One region of the Pseudomonas sp. TE4620 genome, then DNA from elsewhere that is predicted to be linked to it. Evidence: predicted binding sites of a transcription regulator. Region 1 holds the regulator's gene; each other region holds the start of a gene.
The links. Region 1 encodes sigma-54, which starts transcription at its own class of promoters, with help from an activator protein. Its sites were predicted from a motif close to ANTGGCATNNANNTTGCTNT; they were not measured.
Positions count from the first base shown of each region.

Region 1 (3,274 bases):
GTTGTTGGTCAGCGGGTGGCGGCGGCGGGTTTCCGAGAAGCGCTTGAGCAATGTTTCTTCATCGGCATCCAGGTACAGCACATCACACTGGATGTGCCGGCTACGGGCGTCCTCAAGCAGCTCGGGAAAGCGCGACAAGTGGCTGGGCAAGTTGCGCGCGTCAATCGAAACGGCCACCTTGGGCTGCATCAATTCCGTGTTGATCAGGGCGCTTTCGGCCAGTTGCGGCAGCAAGCCAGCAGGCAGGTTGTCGATGCAGTAGTAGCCGTTGTCCTCAAGTACATCGAGGGCGGTACTCTTGCCGGAGCCAGACCGGCCGCTAACGATGATCAAGCGCATGTTCAATGCCCGTTCTGTACGTCCAGTACGACCTGGTACAAGGCTTCGTTACTGGTGGCCGCACGCAGCTTTTCGCGTACGTCCTTGCTATCGAGCATGCTGGCGATCTGGCGCAGCAGCTCCAGGTGCGCATCGGTAGCCGCTTCCGGGACCAGCAGTACGAACAGCAGGTCGACCGGGGCGCCATCGATGGCGTCGAAATCGATAGGGGCGTCAAGGTGCAGCAGCGCGCTGACCGGCGACTCACAGCCCTTGAGGCGGCAGTGGGGAATGGCAATGCCGTTGCCGAAGCCGGTGGAGCCCAGTTTCTCCCGGGCGATCAAGGCTTCGTACACGATCTGGGTGTCCAGCTCGGGCACTTCTCTGCCGATCAGATTGGCGATCTGTTCGAGCGCACGCTTTTTACTGCCGCCCGGCACGTTCACAAGGGAACGGCCGGGGGTCAGGATGGTTTCAAGTCGGATCATGGATGAGGGGGATCAGCGGGCCGCTGCACCTTGCAGCAGGCTTTGCTGTTTTTCCTTGTGTTTTTTCAGTTGGCGGTCGAGCTTGTCGGTCAAGGCGTCGATCGCTGCATACATGTCTTGGTGTTCGGCATTTGCAACCACTTCGCCGCCGGGAATGAACAGCGTCGCTTCAATCTTCTGCTGCAGCTTCTCGACCTTCATGATTACCGTCACATTGGTAATCTTGTCGAAATGCCCCTCCAGTCGTTTCAATTTCTGCTCGACGTACTCACGCAGGGGCTGAGTAACTTCTACATGCTGTCCACTGATATTGACTTGCATACAGCTTCTCCTTTGTTGCCGGTGCATAAGAGGCAGGTATTGCGCCTGCCACTGAACTGCGGTGGCACACCTCAGGAGCCGTTACATCAATCGCTTGCGCTCGCTCGACGGTGCGATGCCGAGGGACTCGCGGTACTTGGCGACGGTGCGACGTGCTACCTGGATGCCTTGTGCCTCCAGTAAACCAGCGATCTTGCTGTCACTCAATGGCTTTTTCTGATTTTCCGCTGCAACTAGTTTCTTGATGATTGCGCGGATCGCTGTGGACGAGCATTCGCCGCCTTCGGAGGTGCTGACGTGGCTGGAGAAAAAGTACTTCAGCTCGTAAATTCCGCGCGGCGTGTGCATGTATTTCTGCGTGGTCACCCGGGAAATGGTCGACTCGTGCATGCCCACCGCTTCGGCGATGTCGTGCAGCACCAGCGGCTTCATCGCCTCGTCACCGTGATCGAGGAAGCCGCGCTGGTGCTCGACGATCTGGGTGGCGACCTTCATCAGGGTTTCGTTGCGGCTTTGCAGGCTCTTGATGAACCAGCGCGCCTCCTGCAACTGGTTGCGCATGAAGGTGTTGTCGGCGCTGGTGTCGGCGCGACGGACGAAACCGGCGTACTGCGGGTTGACCCGCAGGCGCGGGACTGCTTCCTGGTTGAGTTCGACCAGCCAGCGCTCGTTGTCCTTGCGCACGATCACGTCGGGCACCACGTACTCGGCTTCGCTGGACTCGATTTGCGAGCCCGGGCGCGGGTTGAGGCTCTGTACCAGTTCGATGACCTGGCGCAGCTCGTCTTCCTTGAGCTTCATGCGGCGCATCAGCTGGCTGTAGTCGCGGCCGCCGAGCAGGTCGATGTAGTCGCTGACCAGACGCTGGGCTTCGGCCATCCACGGGGTACGCGGCGGCAGCTGGCGCAGTTGCAGCAACAGGCACTCGCTGAGGTTGCGCGCGCCGATGCCGGCGGGTTCGAATTGCTGGATACGGTGCAGCACGGCTTCGACTTCATCCAGCTCGATGTCGAGCTCGGGGTCGAAGGATTCGCAGACTTCTTCCAGGGTTTCGTCGAGATAACCCTGGTTGTTGATGCAGTCGATCAGGGTCACGGCGATCAGCCGGTCGGTGTCGGACATCGGTGCCAGGTTGAGCTGCCAGAGCAGGTGGCTCTGCAAGCTTTCGCCAGCCGAAGTGCGGGTGGTGAAGTCCCACTCGTCATCGTCGTTGCTGGGCAGGCTGCTGGCGCTGGTCTGGTAGATGTCTTCCCAGGCGGTGTCGACCGGCAACTCGTTGGGGATGCGCTCGTTCCACTCGCCCTCTTCGAGGTTGTCCACCGTTGGGGCGGTCTCCTGGAAGCTGGTTTCCTGAACGTCGGCGACGGGTTTGCTCTCGGCGTTGTCGGCCATCGGGTCGCTGTTGTCGAAGTCGTCGCCTTCTTCCTGGCGCTCGAGCATCGGGTTTGATTCCAGCGCTTCCTGGATTTCCTGCTGGAGGTCCAGGGTAGAAAGCTGGAGCAGACGTATGGCCTGTTGCAACTGCGGGGTCATCGTCAGTTGCTGGCCCATTCTTAGGACGAGCGATGGTTTCATGGCAGGGGCTTAACACCTTATTTGCCGGCGCACATGCGCCATCCACTACAAGGGCACCGAAGCGCCAACTTTAAGCAAATTATATGCCTGAAATTGCAGCGTTTGCCTAGAGCGCCGTAACAATTAAGCCATTATCTGGCTTGTTTACGAGCGCTCCGGCAGCGCCTTACACCTTGAGCCTACAGGCGGAACTCATGGCCGAGGTAAACCTCTTTGACCAGGTCGTTGGCCAGGATGGTCTCTGCATCGCCTTCGGCGATCAGTTGGCCATCGTTGACGATGTAAGCGGTTTCGCAGATATCCAGGGTTTCACGGACGTTGTGGTCGGTGATCAGAACGCCAATACCCTTGGCCTTCAGGTGGTGGATGATCTGCTTGATGTCGCCGACCGAAATAGGGTCGACACCGGCAAAGGGTTCGTCGAGCAGGATGAACTTGGGCGCGGTGGCCAGGGCGCGGGCAATCTCGACGCGGCGGCGTTCACCACCGGAGAGGCTCATGCCGAGGTTGTCGCGGATGTGGCTGATGTGGAACTCCTGCAGCAGGCTTTCCAGCTCTTTGCGCCGGCCATC
Region 1 covers NZ_JBWBQO010000001.1:341,687-344,960, forward strand. The annotation lists gene rapZ (RNase adapter RapZ) at 1-339, opposite strand, end outside; gene ptsN (PTS IIA-like nitrogen regulatory protein PtsN) at 342-806, opposite strand; gene hpf (ribosome hibernation-promoting factor, HPF/YfiA family) at 819-1,127, opposite strand; gene ACZ9A3_RS01650 (RNA polymerase factor sigma-54) at 1,209-2,702, opposite strand; gene lptB (LPS export ABC transporter ATP-binding protein) at 2,882-3,274, opposite strand, start outside.

Region 2 (3,274 bases), 590 kb from region 1:
GACCATCGACATGGGGGCGCAGAAGGCTGGCAATGCCGCTTTCGTCTGGGACGGTACCAACGACAAGGGCGAGAAAGTCGACCCGGGTACCTACACCTTTGCCGCCAAGACCACCGTCGAAGGCAAGCAGCTGGACATGTACACCATGCTGCCGGCCACCGTCAGCAGCGTCACCATCAGTCAGACTGGCGGCGAGATGATGCTCAATCTCGCCGGCCTGGGCAGTATCGCCCTGTCCAAAGTCCAAACCATCGGTATATAGAGCCGGCTAACGCGGCACAAGGAGTGAAAGATGTCATTCAATATCGGCCTTAGCGGTCTCTATGCAGCCAACAAGCAACTGGACGTGACCGGCAACAACATCGCCAACGTCGCCACCACCGGTTTCAAATCGTCGCGCGCAGAATTCGCCGACGTCTACTCGGCCAACAAGCTCGGCGTCGGTACCAACAACATCGGTAACGGTGTGCGCCTGGCCGCGGTATCGCAGCAGTTCACCAACGGCGATATCACCAACACCGGCAACGTGCTGGACATGGGTATCCAGGGTCAGGGCTTCTTCGTGCTGAGCGACAACGGTGCGCTCAGCTACACCCGTGCCGGTGCCTTCCAGACCAACAAGGACAACTATGTCGTCACTGCTGACGGCCTGCGCCTGCGCGGCTACGGCGTTGATGAAAACGGCAAGATCATCAATGGCGTGCTGACCGACCTTAAGATCGATACCTCGGCGCTGGCGCCAAAGAGCACCACCGCGATCGATCAGGGCCTGAACCTGAACTCGTCGGACAAGGTCATTCCGGCGACCACCACCTTCAGCCCGACCGACGAAAACAGCTGGAACAAGACCTTCGCCACCAAGATCTACGACAGCCAGGGTAACGAGCACGTCATGGATCAGTACTACGTCAAGACCGGGACCAATACCTGGAAGTCGTACACCCTGATCGATGGCCGCAACCCGCTGAACCCTGCCGAAGAGCCGCCAAAGGCGCTGGAAGGCACCATCGTGTTCAACTCCGACGGTAGCGTCAAGAGCATGACTGCCGGCGCTGCGGGCTCGGGCTACGAAGTGGTCAACAAGGTCTTCAAGCTGACCGGCTGGATTCCTGCCGAGGTGACCAACGCCAGTGCCAAGCCACCGGTCTGGGGTTCCAACGGTTCGGCTGCCAATGCTGGCGGTATCGCCATCGACATGACCGACACCACCTCGTACAACACCCCGACCACGCGCCTGTCGCAAAGCCAGGACGGTTACGCTACCGGTATCCTGTCGAGCCTGAGCATCGACTCCAGCGGCGTGATGTTCGCAAGCTTCAGCAACCAGCAGTCGCGTGCCATCGGCCAGGTCGCGATTGCCAGTTTCGCCAACGAGCAAGGCCTGCAGCCTATGGGTGGTACTCGCTGGACCGAAACCTACTCCTCGGGTATCCCGGGTATCGATGCACCGAAAACCGGTACCCTGGGCGCCATCGCTTCCAACTCGCTGGAGGCGTCCAACGTCAACCTGACCAACGAGCTGGTCGAGCTGATCAAGGCGCAGAGCAACTACCAGGCTAACGCCAAGACCATCTCGACCCAGAGCACCATCATGCAGACCATCATCCAGATGGCCTGATGCGGGTGTAAGGTAGTTGGTATAAACAGACCCCTTTCTCGGAAGGGGTCTTGTATTTCGGGGGTATCGATCATGTTGCAGCGATGGCTGCTGGCGCTGTTTGCCGTGCTGTTGATGAGCCAGGTCTGGGCCGATGCCGCGCCCTGGTATCGCTGGGAAAGCCAGGTCACCGGGCGCCTGGTTTGCGCGCAGTTTTCCCCGGGCGAGGGCTGGAAGCGTTTTGCCGGTCCTTTCAATAACGCGGCCTGCCGCGAGTACTAAGCTTGCCGCTAGCGGCAAACCGGCGCCGTAATTTCGACGGCGCTTTCTCCATGCGAGTCTTCGCGCAGCGCTGAAACCCTTGTTCTATTGGGCTTTTGGGTCTTTTGCAAAAGTTGGTTTGAAACTTGCTACAGGCACTGCAGAGCAGCGGCGGACGGCAAGTGTTCGCCAGCGCAGCGGAGGATGACTGTGGACAAGATGCTATACGTGGCCATGACCGGCGCCAGCCAGAATGCGCTGGCGCAAAAGGCCCATGCCAACAACCTGGCGAACATTTCCACCAGCGGTTTTCAGCGCGACCTGGAGCAGGCGCGTTCGATGCCGGTGTTTGGTGACAGCTTTCCGGCGCGGGCCTACGCCATGACCGAGCGCCCGGCCACCGATTTCAGCCCGGGCTCGATGCAAGAGACCGGCCGTGACCTGGATATCGCCATCGGCGGCGACGGCTTCATCGCCGTGCAGGCCCCGGATGGCAGTGAAGCCTATGTGCGCACCGCCAGCCTCAACATTGACGGCCTGGGTGTGCTGCGCGCCGGCAACGGCATGCCGGTGATGGGCAATGGCGGGCCGATTGCCGTGCCGCCAGAGCAGAAGGTCGAGATCGGCCAGGACGGCACCATCAGCATCCGCGCCATGGGCGAGGGTCCGCGGGTCATGGCCGAGGTCGACCGCATCAAGCTGGTCAATCCGGACCTCAAGACCATGACCAAGGGCCTGGACGGCATGATCCACACCAAGAGCGGCCAGCCCGCGCCTGCCGACGCCAACGTCCAGGTGGTTTCCGGTTTCCTGGAGTCAAGCAACGTCAATGCGGTCGAGGAAATGACCTCGGTGCTGGCGCTGTCCCGTCAATTCGAACTGCACATCAAGATGATGACCACGGCCAAGGAAGGCGACGAAGCCATGGCTCGGGTTTTGCAGATCGGCTAATTACACAGACGTAGCGCCGTAAAACAGGCGCGCGAGGAGAACAGCATGCTTCCGGCTCTTTGGGTCAGTAAAACCGGTTTGTCCGCCCAGGACACCAACCTGACGACCATTTCCAACAACCTGGCCAACGTCTCGACCACCGGCTTCAAACGTGATCGCGCCGAGTTTCAGGACCTGCTCTACCAGATCAAGCGTCAGCCAGGCGCCCAGTCGACCCAGGACAGCGAGCTGCCGTCGGGTCTGCAAGTGGGTACCGGTGTGCGCATTGTCGGCACCCAGAAAAACTTCAGCACCGGCAGCCTGCAGACCACCGAGAACCCGCTGGACATGGCGGTCAACGGTCGTGGCTTCTTCCAGATCCTGCAGCCGGACGGCACGGTTTCGTACACCCGCGATGGTACCTTCCACCTGAACTCCGACGGCCAGATCGTCACCGCCAACGGCTTTGCCCTGGAGCCTGCGATT
Region 2 covers NZ_JBWBQO010000001.1:930,614-933,887, forward strand. The annotation lists gene flgD (flagellar hook assembly protein FlgD) at 1-262, shown strand, start outside; gene flgE (flagellar hook protein FlgE) at 293-1,618, shown strand; gene ACZ9A3_RS04485 (hypothetical protein) at 1,691-1,879, shown strand; gene ACZ9A3_RS04490 (flagellar basal body rod protein FlgF) at 2,069-2,809, shown strand; gene flgG (flagellar basal-body rod protein FlgG) at 2,855-3,274, shown strand, end outside.
Region 2: the regulator sigma-54 is predicted to act here: its motif matches at 1,992-2,011, upstream of ACZ9A3_RS04490 (flagellar basal body rod protein FlgF).

Region 3 (3,274 bases), 3.3 Mb from region 1:
GACATGCCCTTGGCCGAGGCATTGCTTGAGCACCTGGAGATCGCCCGCATTACCCCGCAGTTGCTCGAGGCTTTCGCCCCGGGTGATGCGCAACTGCGCGCATTGCTTGAGCCGCACAACAAGGCTGCGCTCAAGGACTGGCTGTGGGGCAAACAACTGATCGACCTGGTGCATGCGTGCAAGCCCCAACTGAGCCTGCAGGCTTGGCTCGACCTGCTCAAACCCATGCAGCCGCGGCTGTACTCGATCAGCTCAAGCCAGAAGCTGCATCCGGATCAAGTGCACCTGACGGTTTCCACTGTCCGTTACGGCCAGCGCAAGGGCGTGTGCTCGACCTACCTGGCCGACCGCAGCGAGCCTGGCCGGGTCGAGATATTCGCGCAGCCGACCACACACTTTCGCCTGCCTGGCGACAGCACGGCGCCGGTGATCATGGTCGGCCCCGGCACCGGTGTGGCGCCGTTTCGCGCGTTCCTGCAGGAACGTCAGGCCGAAGGGGCCCACGGTCGCAACTGGCTGCTGTTCGGCGAGCAGCAGGCGGCCACCGATTTCTACTACCGCGACGAGTTGCTGGCCTGGCAGCGCGACGGTCACCTGACCCGCCTGGACACCGCCTTCTCCCGCGACCAGGCGCAGAAGATCTACGTGCAGCAGCGCATGCTTGAGCAGGGTGCCGAGCTGTGGCGCTGGCTGGAGGAGGGCGCGCACTTCTATATCTGTGGCGATGCCGGGCGCATGGCCCGCGATGTTGATACGGCGCTCAAGCAACTGGTGCAGCAGCACGGTGGCATGAGTGTGGAACGGGCCGAGGCTTATGTCGGCGAACTGAATCGCGCCAAGCGTTACCTGCGTGACGTGTACTGAAGTGCCCCATAAGGGGGAGCGCTGCACCAGCCTGGGTCGATAACGGCGCCAGTGGATCGCGCGCAAGCCCCGGTTTCAAAGGCTTTGGCAGTTGGCACGCTCCCTGCTTTTACAGATTTACAACGTCCTCGCGGGTCAATGGCGATTCGCAACCGGGACTACAAAAAACGACCAGGCAAAGGCGCCTGGAGCTTCGGCTCCAGGCGCCTTTTTTTGTTTTTCGGGGTTGGCCCCCAGCAGCAAAGCCAGCGTGATTGGCCTTGAGTGAGGAACGGGTATGAATGGGTTTACCAGCATCGAAGCGCGGCAACAGCTGATCATCGTCGGCAACGGCATGGTCGGTCATCACTGCGTCGAGCAACTGATCGAACGCGGTGCCCTGGGCCGTTTCCAGGTGCGGGTGTTCGGTGAAGAGCGCCAGCGCGCCTACGACCGCGTGCACCTGTCGGAATACTTCAGTGGCAGCGATGCCGAAACCCTGGCCCTGGGCGAGGCAGGCTTGTACACCCGGCACGGCATTGACTTGCACCTGGGCGAGCCGGTGCTGGAGATCGACCGCGAACGCTGCGAGGTGGTCACCTGCGCCGGGCGCTACCCTTACGATCAACTGGTGCTGGCCACCGGCTCCTATCCGTTCGTGCCGCCCATTGAAGGCTCGCAAGGGGCGGCGCGGCTGGTCTATCGCACCCTTGATGATCTCGATGCGATCCGCACCGCGGCCGCCAGCGCTCGCCGTGGGGTGGTGGTCGGTGGCGGCCTGCTCGGCCTGGAAGCGGCCAATGCCTTGAAGTCGCTGGGCCTGGAAGCTCATGTGGTGGAGTTCGCCCCGCGCCTTATGCCGGTGCAACTGGATGGCGAGGGCGGCGCGGCCTTGCGGGCGCAGATCGAAGCCCTGGGGGGTGGCGTGCACCTGTCGCGGGCGACCCAGGCCATCGTTGCCGGTGAAGACTATCGCTACCGGATGAACTTCGAGGGCGGCGAGTTCCTTGAAACCGACCTTGTCGTGTTCTCCGCCGGTATCCGCCCGCAGGATGCCCTGGGCCGCAGCAGTGGCCTGGAAATCGCCCAACGCGGCGGTGTGGTGATCGACAGCGCGTGCCGCAGCAGCGACCCGCGGATCTTCGCCATCGGCGAATGCGCGTCGTGGAACGGCAGCGTGTTCGGCCTGGTGGCGCCGGGCTACAGCATGGCGCGTACAGTGGCGGCGACGCTGGCCGGTGAAGACGCGGGCAGTTTTACCGGGGCCGACATGTCGACCAAGCTCAAGCTGCTCGGTGTCGATGTCGGCTCCATTGGTGATGCCCACGGCGTGACCCCGGGTGCGCGCAGCTATCGCTTTATCGACGAAGCGGCGTCGGCCTACCGCCGGCTGGTGGTCGATGGCAGTGGCAAACGGGTGATCGGCGCGGTGCTGGTTGGCGACAACAGCTATTACGACACCCTGCTGCAATTCGTGCAGAACAGCATTGCCCTGCCCGCCGATCCGGCCGCGCTGATCCTGCCGCAGTCGGCCGGCGCGCCGGCACTGGGCGCTGATGCCTTGCCCGCCAGCGCGACTATCTGCTCCTGCCATAACGTCAGCAAGGGCGCGATCTGCGCCGCCATCGACAGTGGCTGCGGCGAGCTTGGCCAGCTCAAGCAGCAGACCAAGGCCTGCACCGGTTGTGGTGGTTGTGCGGCGCTGCTCAAGCAGGTCTTCGAGCATGAATTGATCGCCCGCGGCGTCAGCGTCGACAAGAGCCTGTGCGAACACTTCGCCTACACCCGCCAGGAGCTCTACGCGCTGGTGCGGGTCGAAGGCATTGTCAGTTTCGACGAGATGCTCGCCAAGCATGGACGCGGGTACGTCGGCTGCGATATCTGCAAACCCACGGTCGGCTCGATCCTCGCCTCGTGCTGGAACCAGCCGATCATGGAGCCGTCGCTGGTGCCGCTGCAGGACACCAACGACACCTTCATGGCCAACATGCAGAAGAACGGCACCTACTCGGTGGTGCCGCGGATTCCCGGCGGCGAGATCACCCCCGAGAAGCTGATCGTCATCGGCGAAGTGGCGAAAAAGTACGACCTCTACACCAAGATCACCGGCGGCCAGCGCATCGACCTGTTCGGCGCCCAACTGCACGAATTGCCCGAGATCTGGGCCGAGCTGATTGGCGCAGGCTTCGAGACCGGCCATGCCTACGGCAAGTCGACGCGTACGGTGAAATCCTGCGTAGGCAGCACCTGGTGCCGTTATGGCGTGCAGGACAGCGTGCAGATGGCCCTGACCCTGGAAGACCGCTACAAGGGCCTGCGTTCGCCGCACAAGCTCAAGTTTGCGGTGTCCGGCTGCACCCGCGAATGCGCCGAGGCGCAGAGCAAGGACATCGGCGTGATCGCCACCGAGAAGGGCTGGAACCTGTACGTC
Region 3 covers NZ_JBWBQO010000001.1:3,664,075-3,667,348, reverse strand. The annotation lists gene ACZ9A3_RS16960 (molybdopterin-dependent oxidoreductase) at 1-864, shown strand, start outside; gene nirB (nitrite reductase large subunit NirB) at 1,142-3,274, shown strand, end outside.
Region 3: the regulator sigma-54 is predicted to act here: its motif matches at 955-974, upstream of nirB (nitrite reductase large subunit NirB).